3 regions of the Gordonia sp. 852002-10350_SCH5691597 genome follow, and region 1 is predicted to be linked to each of the others. Evidence: predicted binding sites of a transcription regulator. Region 1 holds the regulator's gene; each other region holds the start of a gene.
The links. The regulator LexA, encoded in region 1, represses DNA repair genes until DNA is damaged. The targets are predictions, from matches to a motif close to CGAACANNTGTTCG.
Positions count from the first base shown of each region.

Region 2: the regulator LexA is predicted to act here: its motif matches at 5,293-5,306, upstream of A5777_RS02485 (HNH endonuclease signature motif containing protein).
Region 3: the regulator LexA is predicted to act here: its motif matches at 3,846-3,859, upstream of A5777_RS03565 (DUF222 domain-containing protein).

Region 1 covers NZ_LZMO01000185.1:13,899-21,816, reverse strand. Annotated here, with positions in the region: gene A5777_RS13055 (LysM peptidoglycan-binding domain-containing protein) at 1-311, opposite strand, end outside; gene lexA (transcriptional repressor LexA) at 722-1,462, shown strand; gene ptsP (phosphoenolpyruvate--protein phosphotransferase) at 1,508-3,223, opposite strand; gene A5777_RS13040 (DeoR/GlpR family DNA-binding transcription regulator) at 3,496-4,266, shown strand; gene A5777_RS13035 (1-phosphofructokinase family hexose kinase) at 4,263-5,228, shown strand; gene A5777_RS13030 (PTS fructose transporter subunit IIABC) at 5,330-7,423, shown strand; gene A5777_RS13025 (HPr family phosphocarrier protein) at 7,466-7,726, shown strand; gene hflX (GTPase HflX) at 7,732-7,918, opposite strand, start outside.
Region 2 covers NZ_LZMO01000033.1:3,973-11,890, forward strand. Annotated here, with positions in the region: partial or broken gene A5777_RS02445 (adenylate/guanylate cyclase domain-containing protein) at 1-47, opposite strand, end outside; gene A5777_RS02450 (YceI family protein) at 327-881, opposite strand; gene A5777_RS02455 (NUDIX hydrolase) at 997-1,644, opposite strand; gene A5777_RS02460 (hypothetical protein) at 1,909-2,970, opposite strand; tRNA gene A5777_RS02465 (tRNA-Phe) at 3,225-3,301, opposite strand; tRNA gene A5777_RS02470 (tRNA-Asp) at 3,330-3,406, opposite strand; tRNA gene A5777_RS02475 (tRNA-Glu) at 3,445-3,517, opposite strand; tRNA gene A5777_RS02480 (tRNA-Lys) at 3,734-3,806, shown strand; gene A5777_RS02485 (HNH endonuclease signature motif containing protein) at 3,857-5,278, opposite strand; gene A5777_RS02490 (dihydrofolate reductase family protein) at 5,385-5,927, opposite strand; gene A5777_RS02495 (organic hydroperoxide resistance protein) at 5,981-6,403, opposite strand; gene A5777_RS02500 (MarR family winged helix-turn-helix transcriptional regulator) at 6,421-6,894, opposite strand; gene selB (selenocysteine-specific translation elongation factor) at 6,969-7,918, opposite strand, start outside.
Region 3 covers NZ_LZMO01000047.1:647-6,406, reverse strand. Annotated here, with positions in the region: partial or broken gene A5777_RS03585 (ROK family protein) at 1-723, opposite strand, end outside; gene A5777_RS03580 (sigma-70 family RNA polymerase sigma factor) at 1,280-2,335, shown strand; gene A5777_RS03575 (VOC family protein) at 2,402-2,821, opposite strand; gene A5777_RS03570 (histidine phosphatase family protein) at 2,885-3,631, shown strand; gene A5777_RS03565 (DUF222 domain-containing protein) at 3,886-5,760, shown strand, end outside.

The DNA of each region.
Region 1 (7,918 bases):
CTCAGCGATTCGCCGGAACGCACATGGACCACCTGCGTAGAGGTCGAAGCCGGCATGCTCGCCCGCTGGTAGTCGGCACCGATGGTCCCGACCACCCACACGGTCAGTGCCAAACCGATTCCCGCGAGCACCGCCAATATCGCAGCCCGTCGTCGACGGGCCGCCACCAGCTCGCCGACGCCACCGGCGCATCGCGTGCCTGCGGGACGCGTAGAGGTGCCGTGATCGAACGTGATCCGATGTCGACGCTGCGGCGAGACGTCTGCGCCGGCTGCCCGTCGGACCTCACTTGTTCGAACACGTCCCGCCACACGCAGCTCTTCGCTACGGACGGCATTCGACGGCGCGCGTCCACTGACCACCGTGGCGCGGTGAACCCGGGAACGAGGCGTTTGTTCAGGTCGAGGGGGTGCAGATCGGGCGGTCGGCGGTGTTGCCACGGATGCACTCGACGTGCTGGGAACCGAGCGGGTCACCGGGTTTGTCATCAGGCTGGTCATCGCTACCTCCAATGGTCGATCAAGCGTTCGATGAACTGATGTTCGAGTTCTACCAGAGGGGTCCGACAAAGTCCTGCGACACGTCGAACAAATGTTTGATGTTGTCCGTGGCCTCCGCTACTGTCGGCGCCAGACGATGGAAGAAAGACGCACCCACCCCGCTTCACAACAGCAGCCAGTTCACAACAGCAGCCGCTTCAAGATCAGGAAGGACGGAACCGATGACAGAGAAGTCACGACGCAGCCCGTCGTCGCCCAAGGGCAACGGTCGCAGCGTCGAGGGAAAGAAGAGCGAAGGCGGCGAGGAGGCACCGATCCATCCGGCCGTCGCCGAGGCCACACTCACCGGTCGCCAGCGTGACGTCCTCGATGTGATCCGAAAGTCGGTACGCGAGCGTGGATATCCGCCGAGCATTCGAGAGATCGGCGACGCCGTCGGCCTCACCTCCACCTCATCGGTCGCTCACCAGTTGCGCACCCTCGAGCGCAAGGGCCTGCTGAAACGGGACGCCAACCGTCCGCGAGCGGTCAACGTCTCCGAGGCTCCCGACGCACCGCACTCCGATGCCATCAACGGAGATCTCCCGACGCCCACGTTCGTTCCGGTACTCGGCCGTATCGCGGCGGGCGGTCCGATTCTCGCGGAGGAGGCGGTCGAAGACGTCTTTCCGCTCCCGCGTGAGCTCGTCGGTGAGGGCTCGTTGTTCCTGCTCCGCGTCGTCGGCGAATCGATGATCGACGCCGCGATCTGCGACGGCGACTGGGTCGTCGTACGTCAGCAGAACGTCGCCGACAACGGCGACATCGTCGCAGCGATGATCGACGGCGAGGCGACGGTGAAGACCTTCAAACGCAAAGACGGCCACGTCTGGCTGATGCCGCACAACCCGCTCTTCGATCCGATCCCCGGAGACGACGCCGCCATCCTCGGCAAGGTCGTGACGGTCATGCGTCGGGTGTGATGCACTGAACCTGGCCCCGCAGGTCACTGACCAGCGGGGCCTATATCAGTGGTCGAGTTTTTCGGCAGCGGCACGTCGGGCGAGTGCCGGACTCGAGGTCGCAAGCGCGGCAGCTGCCGCGGTCCGGCACTGCTCCATGGTTACCGTCGACAGCTTCGCCCCGACTGCTGCTGTCGCGGCCGGAGCCGCCGACAGCGAGGTGACTCCCAGTCCGACGAGCACACACGCGAGCGACGGGTCGGCCGCGGCCTCACCACAGACGCCGACGGGCTTGCCCTGCTGGGCGCCGGCCGTCGCGACCTGAGAGATGAGTGCGAGCACCGCGGGTTGCCACGGGTCGGTCAGTTCGGCGAGTTCTGCCGACATCCGGTCGGCCGCCATCGTGTACTGCGTGAGGTCGTTGGTTCCGATCGACACGAAGTCGACCTCAGCCAGAATCGCCGGCGCCAGGATCGCCGCAGCCGGGATCTCGATCATCACTCCAGCCGTCAGACCACGCTGACGGACGAGATCGGCGAACTGTGCGGCCTCCGCGGCCGTGGCGATCATCGGTGCCATGACCCACGGCGTCGTACCGGATTCTTCTGCCGCGCGCGCGATCGCGTCGAGCTGAGTTCGCACGATTTCGGGGTGGTCATCGCCGATTCGGTTACCGCGTACGCCGAGTGCGGGGTTCGCCTCGTCCGGGTGCTCGATGAAGGCCAGCGGCTTGTCCGAACCGGCGTCGAGCGTTCTGATGACGACTTTCTGGCCCGCGAACGCTTCGAACACGTCGCGGTACAGACGTGTCTGCTCGTCGACATCGGGTTCCTCTGCCCGGTCGAGAAATGCCAACTCGGTGCGGAACAGCCCGATCCCCTCGACCGGCGCATCGGCCGCGCGACGCGCCGACACACCATCGGCGACATTCGCCAGGATGGCGACGTCGGTGCCGTCAGCAGTCCGGCCAGGGCCACGCCACGCAGCAACAAGCGCTGCCTCCGCAACACTGCGCTCGACGAGTTCGCGCGCCTCGGACTCCTCCGGTTCGACGGTGATCGACCCCGCACCGCCGTCGAGCAAAACCATTGTGCCGCTGGTGATCTCACTCAATCGAGCCACGGCGACCACGCACGGGATGCCCAATTGACGCGCGATGATGGCGGTATGACTGGTCGGTCCGCCGAGACGCGTGGCCAGCCCGACGATCACAGCGGGATCGAGCCCCGCGGTATCCGCGGGAGCGAGGTCGTCCGCGAAGAGGATCGACGGTTGGCTCGGCGTCGGAATTCCCGGCTCCGGCCGGCCGAGCAACTCGGCGACCACCCGGTCACGCACGTCGTTGAGGTCGGTGATCCGCTCTGCCATCAACCCGCCGAGTTTGGCGAACATCTCGGAGAACTGCGCCGTGGCCGCGACTGCGGCAGCAGGTGCCGACGCCCCCTTCGAGACACGGGACTTTGCCGCACCGATCCATCCCCGATCCTCGGCCAACCCGGCGGTCGCGGCAAGAACCTCGGCCGCAGCTCCCGACGCGTGTGATGCGCGATCACGCAGTCTGCCCGCGACGACTGCCGCGGCGGCGACGAGACGTTCCGACTCCGTGTCCCGCTCGCCCTCGGCGAGGACGCGATCAGTGCCGAGTGACGTCTCGTCGTACTCGACGCGCCCACCCGGCCACAACACCGGCCCGTAGGCAAACCCCGCGACGACGGGTGTTCCCGTCAACTCTCCCTGACCGTTCATGGTGACCCGATTCTCCGTTACCAGGTGATTCTCCATTGCGTCTGCTGCCTTCCGGGTCGATCGGCCGGGTGCGGTGATCTGTGAGGAATACCCGGCGTCGTGAATTTCTGTGATCAAAGTTACTCGAAACGCTTGACTTGTCAACACACACGGGCGTAAACACAGATATATCAACATCGAATCCCACACAGAACCAATCACGCGGTGATCCACAGAACACAGATCCGCAGAAGCCAGATCCACAGAACACAGACCCCACAGATGGTTCGCCGGAAGGTGAGCCACACACCACAGATCGGAGTCGACAGGTGTACGCCGAAGAGCGACAGCGAGCAATAGCCGATCAGGTGCGCGCGCACGGTCGCGCATCCGTGACAGCTCTCGCCGACAGGTTCGACGTGACGAGTGAAACCGTGCGCCGCGACCTCGCAGTGCTCGAGCGCAGCGGTAGCGTGCAGCGCGTCCACGGCGGAGCAGTCAAGGCCGGGACGGTCGAGGTAGTCAACGAGCTGGGACTCGCCCAACGCGAGTCCTCCCACACCGCAGAGAAGGCAGCGATCGCCCGCGGTGCGATTCGGTTTCTGCCCTCGGACGGTGGATCGGTCATCTTCGATGCCGGAACCACCACCTACCAGGCCGCCAAGCTGCTGCCCGCCGATCGCAGGCTCACGGTGATCTCGACGAGCCTCCAGCTCGGGCAGGCCCTCACCGCACACGAACGGGCCACCCTGCTCATGGTCGGCGGTCGGGTCCGTGGGCTCACGCAGGCTGCGGTCGGCGCCGAGACCGTCGCAGCACTCGGAAAGATGCGGGCATCTGTTGCCTTCGTCGGCACGAATGGGATCAGTGAGGGCCACGGCCTGTCCACCCCCGACGCGGAAGAAGCCTCGGTCAAGTCGGCCATCGTGGCTGCCGCGCAGCGCGTCGTGGTGCTGGCCGACTCGTCGAAGATGGGTCGCGAGGACTTCAGCTCGTTCGCTCCGCTCGACGAGGTGGACGTCCTGATCACCGACGACGGCATCGACCCCGAGTTCTCGGCGGCGCTCTCGGCACACGGCATCGAGGTCGTGATCGCATGATCCTCACAGTCACAGCCAACCCGAGTCTCGACCGCACCCTGGAGATCACAGGACCGTTGATGCGGGGCGAGGTGCAACGCAGTACCTCCACCCGGGTCGAGCCCGGCGGCAAGGGCGTCAACGTGTCCCGCGTCGTCGCGGAAGCCGGCATCCCCACCGTCGCGGTACTACCCGCGCACGCCGACGACCCGCTGCTCACGGCCCTCGACGCCGTCGCACTGCCGTACCGCACGGTCGACATCGACGGTCAGATCCGAACCAATATCACGGTGGCCGAGAACGACGGGACGACCACGAAGATCAATGCGCCCGGTCACACCCTCACGCCTGCAGAACTCGACGAACTGACAGCGCTCGTACTCGAGGGCGTCGAGGACGCGTCGTGGGTGGCGCTGTGTGGCTCGATTCCGCCGGGAGTTCCCGACGACTGGTATCGCCGCATCTCCGACCGCCTCGTCGACAGCGGACGCCGCGTGGCGATCGACACGTCGGGCGCACCCCTGGGCGCGGCGATGTCGGGTCCCGTCGACCTGATCAAACCCAACGACGAAGAACTCGCCGAGGTCAGTGGTATCGACCCTGCCGAACTGGCCGCTGCCGTCGCCTCGGGCGACTACCTGCCGGTCGTGACGGCATCGCGAACGCTGATCGCCACCACGCAGGGAGCGGTACTCGCGACCCTCGGTGCGGCGGGTGCGGTACTCACGACCGCTGAGGGTAGCTGGCTGGCCACTCCCCCGCCGATCGTGCCGCGCAGCACCGTCGGAGCAGGCGACGCATCGCTGGCCGGGTACCTCATCGCGTACACGGCGGGCGCCTCCGAACCCGATCGTCTCCGCACGGCAGTCGCCTACGGCTCGGCGGCCGCCGGGCTGGCAGGGACGCAGCCGCCACTTCCGGCACAGGTCGACGTCGACTCGGTCGATGTCGTCGAACTCTCAGGAGCCGCCCCGATCACGTGACCCCCACAGCCTCCAGTTCCTGTACACGAATCGCCACGACGCTCACCGACCAGAACCGGAACACTCGCTCTCCGGACCACACAGAAATCGAAGGAAAACCCATGTCCGACAACATCATCACCGCAGCGACGGTGCATCTCGATGTCGACGCAGGCAGTGATCCCGCCGCCGTCATCACCTATCTCGCCGAGAATCTCGGCGAGGCCGGGCGCACGACCGATCCGTCCGAACTGAGCCGCGCCGCACTGGCCCGCGAGGCGAAGTCGGCAACCGGGCTACCCGGTGGGATCGCGATTCCTCACGCACGCGCCGCATCGGTCACCACCGCCAGCCTTGCCTTCGCGCGGCTGTCGAACAAGGTCGACTTCGGCGCACCCGACGGCCCGGCCGACCTGGTGTTCCTCATCGCGGCACCCGAGGGCGCTGCCTCCGACCACATGAAGCTGCTGAGCTCGCTCGCGCGAGCGCTCGTGCGTCCCGACTTCGTCGCCGCCCTCCGCGAGGCGCCGAGTGACGAGCGCGTCGTCGAACTGGTGGATGAAGCCATCAACCCTGCGCCGGCAGGCTCCACGTCGACATCCGCCGCGCCTGCTGCGGGCGCGGCCGCCGCTGCCGCAGTCCCGGCAGCAGGCACGAAGACCGCGAAGACACTAGGTGGTTCCGATTCGCAGAAGCGCCCCTCGATCGTCGCGATCACCGCGTGCCCCACCGGCATCGCACACACCTACATGGCAGCGGACGCGCTCAAGTACGCCGCGGAGCGGGCAGGCGTCGACTTCCATGTCGAGCCGCAGGGCTCGTCGGGCACCACGCCGTTCACCCCCGACGTCATCGCAGGCGCCGACGCCGTCATCTTCGCCACCGACGTCGGTGTGAAGGGCAAGAGTCGCTTCAGCGGAAAGCCGGTCATCGAGTCCGGGGTCAAGCGCGCGATCAACGAACCCGACAAGATGATCGCAGAGGCTGTGGAGGCGTCGCGTAGTCCGCATGCCGCACGCGTCGACGGGTCGGCGGACGACGGTGCCGGTGCAGCGGAGGGATCGGCGTCGAGCCTGTCATTCGGCAAAAAGATCCAACAGGCACTCATGACCGGTGTCAGCTACATGATCCCGTTCGTCGCGGCAGGCGGACTGCTGATCGCGTTGGGCTTCCTGCTCGCCGGGTACCAGATCGCCAACAAGACACTCGATTCATCCAAGACGCTGTCCGACGGCGCCTACATCGCGCTGCACAACAGCCTCTGGGATCTGCCCGCTGGCGGTCTCGGCCAGTACCTCGGCGGTGTCAGTTTCGCGATCGGCGCGCTCGCCATGAGCATGCTGGTACCTGTCCTCGCGGGTTACATCTCGTTCGCGATAGCCGACCGTCCCGGTATCGCACCCGGCTTCGTCGCAGGCCTGGTCTCGGTTGCCGTGGGCGCGAGCTTCATCGGTGGTCTGATCGGCGGCCTCATCGCGGGCGCCGTGTGCCTGGCGATCTCGCGACTTCCGTTGCCGCAGTGGGCACGCGGGCTACAGCCGGTCATCATCATCCCGCTGTTCGGGAGTCTGATTGTCGGCGGTCTGATGTTCATGTTGCTCGGCAAGCCGCTCGCCTGGGTCACCACCCAGCTCACCGACGGTCTCAACAGCATGAGCGGCAGCTCCAAGATCGTCCTCGGCGTGGTCCTCGGACTCATGATGTGCTTCGACCTCGGCGGACCGGTCAACAAGGCCGCGTACCTCTTCGCCACCACCGGCCTCGCCATCGGCGACACACCCCAGCTCGAAATCATGGCAGCGGTCATGTGCGCAGGCATGGTTCCGCCGCTCGCGATGGCACTCGCCACCGTCATCCGCCCCGGACTGTTCACCGAGCCCGAGCGTGAAAACGGTAAGGCTGCTTGGTTCCTCGGCGCCGCATTCATCTCCGAGGGTGCAATCCCGTTCGCCGCAAAAGACCCGGTGCGCGTGATTCCGTCGATGATGGCGGGCGGCGCACTCGCCGGTGCACTGATCATGGCCTTCGGGGTCACGCAGCGCGCTCCGCACGGCGGCATCTTCGTCTTCTTCACGATGAACCACTGGCTGCTCTTCCTCGCAGCGCTTGCGGCGGGTACGGTCCTCGGCACGGTGTGCGTCGTCGCGGCCAAGCAGTTCGGTCGCTCGTCGAGCCGACAGACTTCGGCACCCGAGCTGGAGACCATCCCCGCCTGAGATCTCACGTCCCGACATAACCCATCTGCAAAGGAGCAACCCATGCCAAGCACCACCGTCGAGGTCGGATCAGCCGTCGGATTGCACGCGCGACCCGCAACGATCATCGCCGAGGCAGTCGCCGACGCCGGCACACCCGTGACGATCTCGGTCGTCGGAGGCGAACCGGTCGACGCGGGATCGGCATTGCTGATCATGACGCTCGGCGCCGAGAAGGGCACCGCGGTCGTCGTCGAATCCGACGATCAGGCAACGCTCGACGCCATCGCGAAGCTCGTCGCCGCCGACCTCGACGCCGAGTAGGCCTGCTACTGGGCCAACGAGGCCAGTTCTCCCGCCAGCGCCGAGGGCACACGGACACGCATCCGGGTGCCCTCGGTGCTGTGGTCTGTGGCGAGTACCTCGCCCTCGCGGTGAATCCGTGACACCAGGTCGCCTCGCGTGAACGGGATGTCGACGGTGAGCTCCACGTCGTCGCGACCCACGAACTCACGG
Region 2 (7,918 bases), on a different contig from region 1:
ATGCCTCCCCATTCGCGCAACGTCGGAGGCCGCTCGACGCCCCACACGAATGTCGAGTATCGACGCCGCGCGCGAGACCACCTGTCATCGTGGTCGCGGGAGCGTTGCGGCTGCACCGAGGCGCCTTTCTGCCTGTTGTGTCACATAAGACAGTTCATTGTGACAGGCGAAATGCCGGGATCAGAACTCGATCGTGTGTGACGACGCACGCCGAAACGCCAAAAAGGCCGGCGCCGCTCCCGGGGGACTGACGGGAACGGCACCGGCCGCGGACTCGTACGTCATGTCGAGGTCATCGACTCATCGCACGAGCGGTCATGATCGGATCAGGCCTGCGCCTTGAGCGCCTCGATCTCGAGGTTGATGGTGACCTTGTCGCCGACGACGACGCCGCCACCCTCGAGTGGCATCTCGATGTCGATGCCGAAGTCCTTGCGGTTGATCACGGTGGTTGCCTCGAAGCCGGCAACAGCGCCCTGGCCCATGCCCGGGTTCGATCCGTTGAACTCGAGTGCGAGGTCGACCGACTTGGTCACGCCGTGCAGGGTGAAGTCGCCGGTGAGCACGAAGTTGTCACCGTCGGGGCGCACGCTGGTCGAGACGAAGGTCGCCTTGGGGAACTTCTCGGCGTCGAAGAAGTCGGCCGACTTGATGTGGCCGTCACGCTGCGGGTTTCCGGTGGTGATGGTCGTGACGTCGATCTCGGCCTGCACCGACGGGGTGCCGTCCTCGGCAACAGTGATGGTTCCGCTGAACGACTCGAACTTGCCGCGAACCTTGCTCACCATCAGGTGCTTCACGACGAAGCCGACGGTCGAGTGGGTGGGATCGATGTTCCAGACGCCGGCCTCGATGGGGGCCTTGACGGTGCTTGTGGTCATGGTGAAACTCCTCGGCTTCTTGTCGTTTCGGGTTGTGGTCCGTGGACCGTCTTCTCGGCCCATCGCTCATTCTAAACGGACCGCGGTCCGATTTCATTCCGCTAGACCAAACTATTTATTTCCAGGCGAATACTGGCTGCTCAAAGCCATCGACGCGGGTATCGCGACCTCGCAGGACGACCTCGACGAACTGATAGATCACCGCGGCGGTCGGCGCGTGGAGCAATGCCGAGTGACCGCTCGGCGAGTGATCATCGGGGTCACGACGCAGCCCGGGGATACGGAGTTGTATGACCGGACGCGGCGATTCGGGGATCGCGATGAACCGCGGTTCGTCGAGTAGGTCGTCGAGTGGCACGAAGAACAGTTCCGACACCTCGTCGGGGCTCGGCGTCGGAGGCGGTGCGTCGTCCGGCGCCCAGCAGACGACGGGCGTCATGATGAAGCCGGATCGTGTCGGGTAGTCGTCGAGCAATCCGAGTACGTCGTCGGTGTCGAGCGCCACCCCGAGTTCCTCGTGCAGTTCCCGCAGCGCGGCGTCGACGATTCCCTCTCCCGGGTCGAGGCGTCCGCCGGGGAGCGCGAACTGTGCGGCATGGCGACGCATGGTCAGTGGCCGACGCAGAACCCAGATTCCCTGTCGGTCGGCTTGATTCGAGATCACGATGGCGACGGCGGCGGGCCTGGCATCAGGATCGTCGACGACGCGACGTTCGAGAGCCGCGATGCGATCAGTGGCGATCGTGCGATCGATAGATGTCACATATTCAGTTCACCACGGTCGAAGAATCGCTAACCGATGTGCCCGCACACACACCGGCGACTCGCTCGTGATCTGCACCGGCGAACCTTTTCTCCGTCACGACGATCGGCCACCATTGATACACCCGCGAACCGAAACCTCCTCCAAGACAAGGCAGATCATGTCCACGATCGTTGTCACTCTCATCGTCCTGGTCCTTCTCGCCGTGCTGAGTAATCGCCCGGGGTTGAACTTCTATGCGCGCAGCATGGGTGGGTCGGGGCGCTAGACCCGCAGTTGTCCGTGCTCGTGCTGCGCCGTCGCCCGCGCGACTGCCGCGCGTAGGTGATAGTCGATGATCGCCAGCGCGAACAGACCGAGCGCGAGGTTGTAGAGCGCCCCGAACCCGTCGAGCGCGAAGTCGACGAGGGCGTTGGACATCGTGAAGACGAGCGCCGCCATGCGCAGTGCGCGTAGCGGCCAGACGCGATCGGTGTAACGGCGACCGATCATCGCCGACGCCGAGCACGCAAGCGTCAGCACGCCACTGACGAACAGAATCCACGCGGCGGTGGGGTCGCGGGCCAGTTCGAGATAGACCCCGTAGTCGCGGTGATTCACATAGAGCGCGAGCGCACCCGCGATCACGGTGAGCGCGGAGCTGACGACCAGCAGCCAGCCGATCAGCACCAACCACCAGCGTCGTCGAAAGAAGCTCGGAATCAACGCGAGTGCGCGCGCACGCAGTCGGGTCAACCGGTCAGGGGTGTGCACGCTCGCGTCGAGTAGGCCGCGAATATGCGCCACGAGTGCCGGGTCGGCGTCGCGTGCTTCGGCGAAGTCGAGAAGGTCGGTGGCCTGGCGGCGTCGACTCTCCGGAAGTCCGTGCGCCACACCGTCGGCCGCGATCACCGCCGCGTTCGCGATCGCCTCGGGCACAGATGGGCGCTTGACGTCGCGGACGAATCGACTGATCAACAGGATCAGCACCACCAGCAGGTACATGATCTCGGCCGACGGGCCGTAGAAGTAGTCGTTGTCCTTGGTGACGAACTTGCCCACTTCATCGAGGAACAAGCCGAATCCGATACCACCCATCACCACCGCAACAATCCGAGGCGTCGAACCAAGAAGCAGCCACCCGAAGACCAACGCGAGCATCATGAGCGCCCCGCCCCACAGCGCGTGGGCTATGTGCAGCGTGCCGTTTCCGATCTGCGGGTAGCCGGTCAGACGCAGGTAGGCACGCGTCACGAGGATCGTGCCGATCGCGAAGATGAGGAACCACTGCACCGCAGCGGTCCCGTAGACGCTGCGCACCAGGACCGTCGTTTGCCGAGCCGACATGAGGCGATTGTCGCGCGCGACGGTGCAGCGTGAGTTCGGAATCGGGCAGGGTGTCTCGGATGAGCGCGCCCGAGACTCCGTGGTCTTGAGCTCGGCCGACCCCATCGGAGTGGAATGGCTTGCCGGGATGGCAGAGCGGTACGGGCCTGGGCTCACCCGATGAATCGGCTCCGCGGAGCCGACGCTCCGGGCAGCCATCGTCGAAAAGCAAAAGACCATCCGGCAAGCCGGATGGTCTTTTTCGAGTAGATATCTGGTGGCCAGAGTCGGGATCGAACCGACGACCTTCCACTTTTCAGGCGGACGCTCGTACCAACTGAGCTACCTGGCCAGGAGGCCCGGTGCGAAACCGAAACCTTTGGCGACCCTGACGGGACTCGAACCCGCGACCTCCGCCGTGACAGGGCGGCGCGCTAACCAACTGCGCCACAGGGCCATCTTCAATTTTCCTGCTCCCCCGTAGAGGATCAGTTGTACCCCCTACGGGATTCGAACCCGCGCTACCGCCTTGAAAGGGCGGCGTCCTAGGCCGCTAGACGAAGGGGGCCGGTTCTCCGTTGGGAGCCGACTCAGCTTAGGACACCGCTCGCGCAATTCACAAATCGGCTGGTCAGCCTGCATTTCGCGCGAGTTGATGCCCTCCGAACACCATACCCGGATCCGACGCCGACGGCATCGACAATTCCAAGCCCACCGTCGATGCACCGCCGCGCAGTCGACCTGTAAACTCACTTCCTGCGTCGGCCACAGCGCCGAGGCGTCCGCCCCTATAGCTCAGTTGGTAGAGCTACGGACTTTTAATCCGCAGGTCGTAGGTTCGAGCCCTACTGGGGGCACTCGCAATAGAGTCCGCGCCGGCACGCGGCGGGCGTTCCGCTGAACGTCGTCACGCTGCGGCCAGCGACGCCGCCCGGTCGGCGCGGGCTGCGGCGGACTGCTTGAACCGCCAACTCGCGTACAGCACCTCAGTGGTGTAGCCCAAGTTGAGAGGTCCCGGGTTCTCGGGGACGACCGCGTCGTCAGAGATCGCCGCGGGCCGCCACACGCCCGGCACACTGGTCGGCGGCGCCTGCTCGATCGGCTGGTGATCATTCTGTCGATGAAATGTGAACTGCTGCAACGCATGCGCCCTGATCAAGAACTCACCACGATGCAACGATCGGTGATGCGACGAACACAGCAGCACCAAGTTGTCGGGTGTCGTGTCGCCACCATGCGACCAGAACCGGACGTGATGAGCGTGTAGATGTCTGGTCCGTCCACACCCCGGATAGCGGCAACCGCCGTCGCGCGCCAAGATCGCGCGCAGGGTCCGCGTCGAGGGTGTCCGCGTTCGACGGCCCCACGACGCGATGGTCCCCTGCTTTCCGTGATGCACGTCGGTCTTGGTGCCCGCACACGACGCCTCCTTCACCTCCGCCCCCGACACTGCCGGGCCGCCCTCGACATGCGGATCGGGAGCGACGACGACGGGCAGGTCCGGTGCCCCGTCGTCGCGCTCATGCGAGTGGACGACCACTTCAGCGCCCGGCGTGAACGTGGGCACCTTGATCGCCGACTGCATCGTGTCGGCCATCAGCACGACAGCGGGTGCGATGTTGGACGGAGTATGGCGCCACAGACGCCGGTCCGAAGGTTCCAGCCCTAATTCCTCGGACGAAACATCCTGCGCCGCAGCCAGTTCGGCAATATCCGGGACGTCCTCGTCGGCTTCGACGTTGCGCGTGCGCTCGTACTCGGCACGGACAGTTGCTGCCATGAACGATGCCCCGTCCATCGCCGACAACCGCATCCGCGCCGACAGTGTGCCGTCGGAATTCCACTCCCACGAGGCGGTCGATTCGACCTCACCCTCGGTGGCCTCGCGCTCCCGCTGATCTATCGAGCGGATTGCCCGCACCACTCGCTCGAGCTGAGCAGCGTCGGCAGACAAGGCGACGTTGAGTAGTTCGTCCTCGCGATCGGGCGTCACGACCCGCGTCAAGGCACGCACTTTCGAGTACGACAACCGACCTTGCGCGAATGCCGCACGAATCCTCGGCAGTTCGTCGAGAGTGCGCGCCACCCGCACGTACTCCTGTGCGGTCCGCGTGGATAGTCCGGTCCGCAACGTCAACCAGTGCGCGCACGACATGATGCCGTCACCGGACCAGCCGATGCGTCGGTCGAATTCCGACACCAACAGCAGGAACCGGGCCGTCATACTCGCGATCTGGCCCGCGTAGCCCTCCAGCCGATCGGCGATCTCCTCCACCGCGAGATCGGACGGATCAGCCGCGTCGAAGATGTCTGTGCTGCCACCGGTCATGACCACCCCTGGATCGATGATATGTTCGATAGATTCATCGCATCGGCGGGTACTGACAGAGATTTCGGAGTGAGCGTTCAGCGGAACGCTCGACGGTCACGTGCGTTCAGCGGAACGCCCCGACGTGGTAGCGGGCGCAGACGAAACCCTGATTGCGCGCGACGTCGAGCAGCTCGAGATCGCATCGCGCAGTGAACAGCGGACGTCCCGACCCGAGCATCACCGGCGCGATCGAGACGATGAGTTCGTCGAGCATCCCGCCCGACCAGAATTGCGCGGCGAGGTCGCCGCCTCCGACGATCCAGACATCTCGCCCGCCCGCAGCGTCGACCATGGCTTGGCGGTGACCCGCGGGCCCTCCGGACACGATGCGGACGGTGTCGGCGACGGGCGTCAGGTCGCGTGTGCTGAATACAAGTGTCGGCAACTCGTACGGCCACGGATTACCCTGGTGCACTTCATGTTCGACGACCCACTCGTACGTTGTCGACCCCATCACCAGACAGCCGACGTCGCCGAGGAACTCGGTGTAGTTCATCGGCCCGTCCTCGTCGATTGGCTGACTCAGCAGCCAATCGAGCGAGTCCAGCGAGTCGGCAAGGAAGCCATCGAGAGTCTGTGCTGTGTAATAGCGAAACCGCGTTGCCATGAAACCAGTATGGGACCGGCCACCGCGTGTCCGGCGTCAGTCGCCAATCAGGGTCAGTCTTCCGCCAGGGTGAGGGTCACGTCGATGTTGCCGCGCGTGGCGTTGGAGTACGGACACACCTGATGAGCCGCGGCGGTGAGTGCCTGCGCGTCGTCTGCGCTCAGCGCCGGCAACGAGATCTCCAACACGACGGCCAGCTCGAAACCGCCGGAGTCATTGGCCCCCAACGACACTCGGGCGCCGACAGCCGAGTCGCTCACGTCGGCCTTCTCGGCCCGAGCGACCGCGCGCAACGCACTGTGGAAGCATGCGGCGTAGCCGGCTGCAAAGAGTTGCTCCGGATTCGTCGCGCCGCCGGGTCCGCCAAGCTCCTTGGGGATCGCGAGATCGAGATCGAGTTGTCCGTCGCTCGTCCTGGCGTGACCGTCCCGGCCTTCGCCGGTGGCAAGTGCCTCGGCTGTGTACAAAGCCTTCATGGTGACTTCCCTTCTCTTCAGCGCGCCTGGTTGGCGCGCAACACATCGGTTAGTTGGTGCAGTGCCGCACGCAGCTCGACAGCCGCGTCGACGTCGAAGTCGGCATCAGATTCTGAGGGCTCACTCGACGAACCGTTCACCGCGTCGACCAAGGCGGCCAGCACGCAGTCAGACTTTTCGCCCAGCGCCACGCCCGATTCGGTGAGTGACACGATCGTCGACCGCTCGTCGTCAGGGGACCTGTGACGTCGCACGTGCCCCATCGACTCCAACCGACGAACCAGTGGTGACACGGTGCCCGAGTCAAGTTGCAGGCGCTCCCCCAGCCGGCCGATCGGGACAGATTCTTCCTCCCACAGCACTAGCATCACGAGGTACTGCGGATACGTCAGTCCGAGTTCAACCAAGCCCGGTCGCTCCGCGGCGATGATCGCGCGCGACGCGGTGTAGAGCGCGAAACACAGATGGTCGTCGAGTCGAATCTTTCCCACGTGGAGAACAGTAGACACCCGATTTAGATTGCTCACAACCTAGTTGCTCACAATGTATCCGGGGAGATCCTCGTTCACCGAACCACCTCGCGGTGCCCCGCGTCGAGTCGTCGAGTCCAGCCGCGTTCGTCGAGGTGCTCGAGCAATGGGATGGCGACGCGGCGCGTGGTGCCCAGAGCCTTTCGGGCCTCGCTCGTGGTGAAGGGCTGATCAAGAGCAGCCAGAACGCGCATCGCCATCGCGGGAGATCGGGGCGAGAGCACAACACCGTCACGCAACCGAAGCAGCCGCCCGAGGCGTTCAGCCGCTGCCAGTTGCTTGGGGCCGAGCCCGAGTGCGGCGAGGTCATCGGATTCCGGCGCGGCGAAGGCATCGTCGTCGAACCGACGCTCGAGTGCAGCAACAGCCTCCTCCGCATCGCCGAGTCCGCGTGCCACACCGGGTTTCGACAGGAACCCGCCCGCATGGTCAAGGCCGGCGTCGGCAACGAGGGGCGCGACAAGCGCTTCCGATGGAAGTCCGACGACGCCCGCCACACTCGCGCGAGGCAAGCCCTCGGCAAGCGAATCCCGCTGATAGACAGCATCAACAGCATCGCGGAGCCGTGCGACCCACTCCGCCCAGACCTGCTCGTCGACCCACCAGGCCCCGACAACGCGCACTCCCTCGGGCGGGGTTGCCTCGGCTCCGACGACACCGAGCCGTCGCAGATGCTCGACGGTGACCGCACCACGACGTTCGACCTCACGTCGCACATCGCCGGCATCACTCATGCCCGACAACGCATCTGCTCGACGCGCCCCATCACCCCGACGCCGCAGCGGCGGTGGCTCTGCATCCACCACGACGCCCCCACCGATCCGACCGCTGCCCGCGTCGCGGAGCACCAGTCGATCACCGAGGATCAGCGGGACGGCTTGCTCGAATGTGATCCGCGCGTGGTCGGCGTCGAATGGGCGGAGCCGACCCCGCAGCGCAGCCGTGCCGACATGAACACTCAGATCGCTTGGTATCGAGTCGAACT
Region 3 (5,760 bases), on a different contig from region 1:
GACGTGCGACGCCACCGACACGGGCAGCCCGACGGCTTCGGCGATGATGTTGCCCACCGGGGCATCCGTCCAGCCGAGACGCGGATGGTCGACGAAGCCCCCTTCGGCGACGCGTCCACCGATCGCGACACCTGCCCACAGCACTCGACGATTCGACCAGCGTCCGATGAAGCGTCGTGCGCTGTCGCCGATGGCGGTCAGCGTCTGCTCGGAGGTCTCGGCGATCGGCGTCGGGATCTGGATGGCGCCGACGACGCGATGCAACAGATCGTGGGTGGTGATCGAGGTGACCTTGTACCCGATATGGATACCGAGGGTCAGGAAGTCGGTCACGTTGATTTCGAACGGCAGGCGCGGACGTCCGATGGCACCGGCCGGCGCGAGGTCGGCGCGTTCACGCAGGAGCCCCGCCTTCAACAGCGCGCCGACCTGGCGGTTCACCGTCGAGATGGACAGTCCGGTTGCCTCCGCGGCGTCGTCGCGGAAAATCGGGCCGGAGAGTCGAGCGGTGCGCAACACGAGCGCTGCGGGTTTGTCGGAGAGCTCGAGGCGCGGTGTCGCGATCTGAATCGGCCGCCCCCCTCTCCTGGCACTACGTGGTTCGAGCCCGGGAACAGGCGTCGGTCGCGGCGTCGACCTGCGTGGGATCGGACGTGCGGCCGGCCGTCGGACCGGTGAGGAAAGCGTAGCTGTGCGGATGGGCTGATCAACGGTGGCGGTCATGAGCGGGTGTCCTAGGTGTCGGTGCAGCAGCGGTGTCGGTGCAGCGAATCCGGGGCGCACAGCATCGTGGACGCCGCGAGCGATGGCGTCAGCGGCCGGAACCGGAGTTCATGGCGGGCGGTCGACGATGATCGCGGGGGATTCGCGTGGAATGCGGAGGGTGAAGAGTGAAGAACTCGGATCAACGCATTCGGCGACAACACAGCACACGGGCGAACGGCAGACGACAACCCAGAGCGGTGATCACGTAGGTCACCTCTGAGATCTGCGCCAGGGCGCGGTCGTGCTCGCTCGTCATGAGCACGAAGCTAGCAACTGATCGCAGCGGCCCGCAACTCCCTTGCGCATCCCTTGCCGCAGGTCACAGACCACTTCGCGCGCCCGGCAGAGGCGTCCACCGGCGAGAATAGGCTGCCTGCGGCGCGGCGTCGCGGGTTAGACGCACCGCGCGCAAAAGTTGCCGTCCTCCGTCGCCCTGCACGAGTACCCGACCTGCGCATCCATCGAGCGTGCGCAACCGTAGAGCTTGTCGGTACCCTGTCGTAATCTGAATCACATGCCTCCGCAGACCGCCTCCACTGCGCATCTTTCCGCCGAGCCGGCGAGTTCGAGCGACACCGAATTTCACGCAGCGACCGAGCCGTTGCGCCGTGAGATCCTGGCCCATTGCTACCGAATGATGGGTTCACATCACGACGCCGAAGACCTCACCCAGGACACCTACCTCCGTGCCTGGCGCGCGTACGACAAGTTCGACGGTCGTGCGTCGGTACGGACCTGGCTGCACAAGATCGCGACCAACACCTGCCTGACCGCACTGCAGAGTAAACAGCGCAGGCCGCTCCCCTCAGGACTCGGCGGCGATGCCTTCGACCCCACCGACACACTCGAGACCGACGGCGAGGTCCCCTGGCTCGAGCCGTACGCGGGCGCCGTCGACGAGATCTCCCCCGGCGACGACGCCGACCCCGCCTATGTCGTCGGTGCACGCGAGTCGATCCGCCTCGCGTTCATCGCGGCGCTACAGCATCTACCCGAGCGGCAGCGAGCCGTACTGATCCTGCGCGATGTGCTGCAATGGCGGGCCGCCGAGGTGGCCGACACCATCGGTGTCACCACCGCAACGGTCAACAGCCTGCTGCAGCGCGCCCGCGAGCAACTCAAGAATGCTGCGCCACAGCATGATTCGACGGAAGAGATCACCGACGACGCCAAGCGTGAACTGCTTGCACGGTATGTCTCGGCGTTCGAGCGGTACGACGTCGACGCCATCGCCGACATGTTCACCGACAAGGCGATCTGGGAGATGCCACCCTTCACCGGTTGGTACCAGGGTCCGGCAGCGATCGCCACGCTCATCCGGCACAACTGCCCAGCGGAGAAGGAGGGCGACCAGATCCTCCTGCCCACTGTCGCCAACGGACAACCCGCCTTCGGGCTCTACATGCGCGAACCCGACGGCGTGCACCGCCCGTTTCACCTCCAGGTTCTCGAACTCGGCACGACTGGCCCCGACGCATCGCCCGCGGTCACGCACGTCGTCGCGTTCTTCGGCGACGACGTGGCCACCGACTTCGCCCGCTTCGGCCTGCCCGCCACCCCGCCCCGCTGATCGGCGGGTGGGCACCCTTCCCGCTGATTGAGCCGGCCGCGAGCGGAGCGAGCTGCCGAGTCGAAATCACCCCGCCTCGGGAATCGCGCCCGGGTTCATCCACACGATCTCCCAGGCGTGGCCGTCGGGATCGCAGAAGCTGCGGCTGTAGGTGAAGCCGTGGTCGTCGGGTTCGCGCAACGCACTCGCACCGTTGGCCAGCGCGGCGTCGGCCACGTCGTCGACTTCGTGCCGAGACGACGCCGAGAACGCGAGGACCACCTCGCGCGACATCCCCGCAGAGCACCCCCCACCCCGACCGGCCGCGGAGTACCCCGCGAACCGCCGGGCAGCGAGCAGCACCAGCATCGTGCGCTCATTGATCGGGAGACACACCGTCCCGGTGTCACAGAACCATTCGTCGGTGCGGAAACCGATGCTCTCGAAGAACCGGCGTGAGCGCGCGGTGTCGTCGACGGGCAGCGTGATGAACAACGTTGACGCCATACACAGACCGACCCGTACGCCGCCCGGAAGTCATCGTTGGTGGACCGCATAGGCTCTACGAGCATGGGAGTCATCTACCTCGTACGACATGGCCAGGCCAACCCGTCCGCGTACGGGGTCGCCGACAGTGCGCCCACCGAAAACGCGCCCGCCGACGACTCAGCCGCGGCCGGGAGCGACCCCGGCCCCGGCCTCACCGATACGGGTCGGGTCCAGGCCGGCCTCACCGGAACCCTGCTGTCCGCGCAGATCAGCGGTGTCACCGCCGCGATCAGCGGCGACCTCGCCCGGCAGACCGAGACACTTGCAGGCGTCCTCGCCCGCCTCGACTCCGCGCCGGAACCGATCGTCGACCCGTCCTGGAACGAGTACGAACTGCCCGCGCTCGTCGGCGCAGCGACCCCAGACGAGTTCGCCGATCAGAAGTCGTATCAGCAGCGCCTCGACGCGGGCCTCGCGCACTGGATCGACCAGACGAGCATGGCGGAGGCCGAGGGCGCGACCACCCCTCCCGGTTCCGGCGAAACCTATCCCGAATTCCGCTCACGGGTCACCGGCGCGGGCGAGCGCGCTGCCGAGTTGGCGGGCAGCGGACAGACCGTTCTCGTGGTGTCCTCGGCGGGCACCATCACGCAGCTGATCGCCGAACTGTGGGGGGTGCCGCCGCACCGTTGGCCTGCGATGGCGCGCACGATGGTCAACGCTTCGGTGACCAAACTCCTCGTCGGCCGCAGCGGGACGTCGGTGATGTCGCTCAACGAGCACGCCCACCTCGTCGACCGCGAAGGCGGCATCGCGACGTTCCGCTGAACGCCATGCCGCCGCGAGTCCTCCGCACCTGACGGCGAAACCGTAAATGTGGGTCCAATCGATGAATGTGGTTGCTGCAGCACACACATCCTCATATTCGACACACATCTGGAAGTCGTCCATCGGCAACGACTCGTATTGACCGCACCGCATCCGACGTTTCCCCGACCTGCGATCTCGAGCAGAATTTTTGTCGGTGGTCGGTCGTAGTATGGGATCACACGTTCGATCAGGTCGCAGGAGGGAGGTGCGAAGTGTCGATCGAGCCAGTGAATCCGTGGACCAACCCTGATGCGGGAGATGAGGATTCAGACAACGACGCCCTCAGCACTCTTCGTCGAGCAGGCCGGGCGTCACAAGCCGACAGCACATCTGTTGGGTCGGAAACCGATGAGTCGAGACCCCATACCGATCCCCTGGACTGGTCGACGGCCCTGCCGCTCGGGGTACTGGGCGGGATTGATCCCGAATCGCCGGGTGATGCCGACACGGTCGCGGTGATGGAAGGCCTGACCCAACTACGTTGCGGCGAAGCATTTTTGGGGTGGGCTCGGTATCAGTCGATCGGGGTGCTCTATGACCGACTGGTCGTCGCGCGTGCCGAATCGGATGGCCTGATCGTGGATGGCTTCGCCGATGCGGCGGCACGCATCTCCGGAATCTTCGCGGTATCACGCCCCCAGGCCGAACGCATGCTCGACGACGCGATCGTGTTACGCGATGACCCGCCACAGGTATTCGGCTGTCTACGCGATGGGATCATCTCGATCGAGCAAGCGCGACTGGTCATCTCACGCACCGACCTGGTCCGCGGGCCGGGCACCCCGCCCGAGGTGGTGGCCGCCGTCGATGAACAGATCGCGACCACGCTACGCACACGGCGCGGGTCGTGGAAACGGCCCCGCCTGCGCGACATGGTCGATCGGATCGTGTTCCGCCAAGACCCCGACGCGGTACGTGAACGCCGCGAGCGTGCCCTGGATAGGCGGGGCGTGTTCGTCGATAACTGTGGCGACGGGGTCGGCGAGATCACCGCGGTCATGTCGGCAGAAAACGTGCAGATCGCGGTCGCTGCGGTACGACGCCTTGCCGACGCGGTCTGCAACGGTGACGGTCGGACCCGTCAGCAACGCGCCTCGGATGCAATGTTTGCGCTGCTCTCTGGTTCACGGTTCGAATGTGCCTGCGCCAGCACCGATTGCACCGCGCAGATCCCGGAGCCCGGCACCGTCCCACCAGCCGATCCGCGATTCGTCATCCACGTCGTGTGCAACGAAGCCGCCCTCACCGCACCAGAGCCCGCCGAAAACACCGACGGCTTCACCGATCCCGACGTACCCGCTGCAGATCGAGTTGAGTCCGGCGACTTCGCCGACGATGCCGGTGGTCGTGAGCCAGACAGCGACACCGGACCAGGTACCACCCGAACCGCACGAATCGAGCGTCGCCGCGCCGAGGTGTCCGGCGACGATGTCCCGGTGGGGTTCATGGACGGCTACGGCATCATCTCCGCCGAGCATGTCCGCGACATCGCGGCGCGCCCCGATGCGGTGATCCACCGAGTCATTCCGAAGGGCACCCCCCACTACGCCGACGGCACCTACACGCTGCCCGCACACGGCGCCGACCCCTACCAGCCATCCACCGCATTGGATGAAGCAATCCGCTGCCGTGACGGCTACTGCGTCGACCCCGGCTGCAGCCACTCGGCCTGGACCGCCGACAACGACCACGTCACCGAATTCGACCACCACGACCCGCGCGCGGGTGGACAGACGAGCTACGAGAATCTGAACACCAAATGCCGGTACGGGCACATCCAGAAAACGTTCGGCAACTGGGTCGACGACCAATACCGCGACCCCACCACCGGACGGCTGGTCACCGAATACATCACCCCCGAAGGTTTCGTCATCCCAGGTGACGCCGAAACCTTTGAAGACACCTTCCCCGGACTCCGCCGCATCCGCTTCACCTCACCACACACCGGAGACCCGCCGCGCCCCCGACACCGGACACCACCCGATCTACCGCGCTCACCAACACGCGTGGCAAACAAACACGCCCGACGCCGCGCCGAACGCCGCCGCAACCGCCAACGCCGCCTCACCCGCGACGGGAACAAGTGC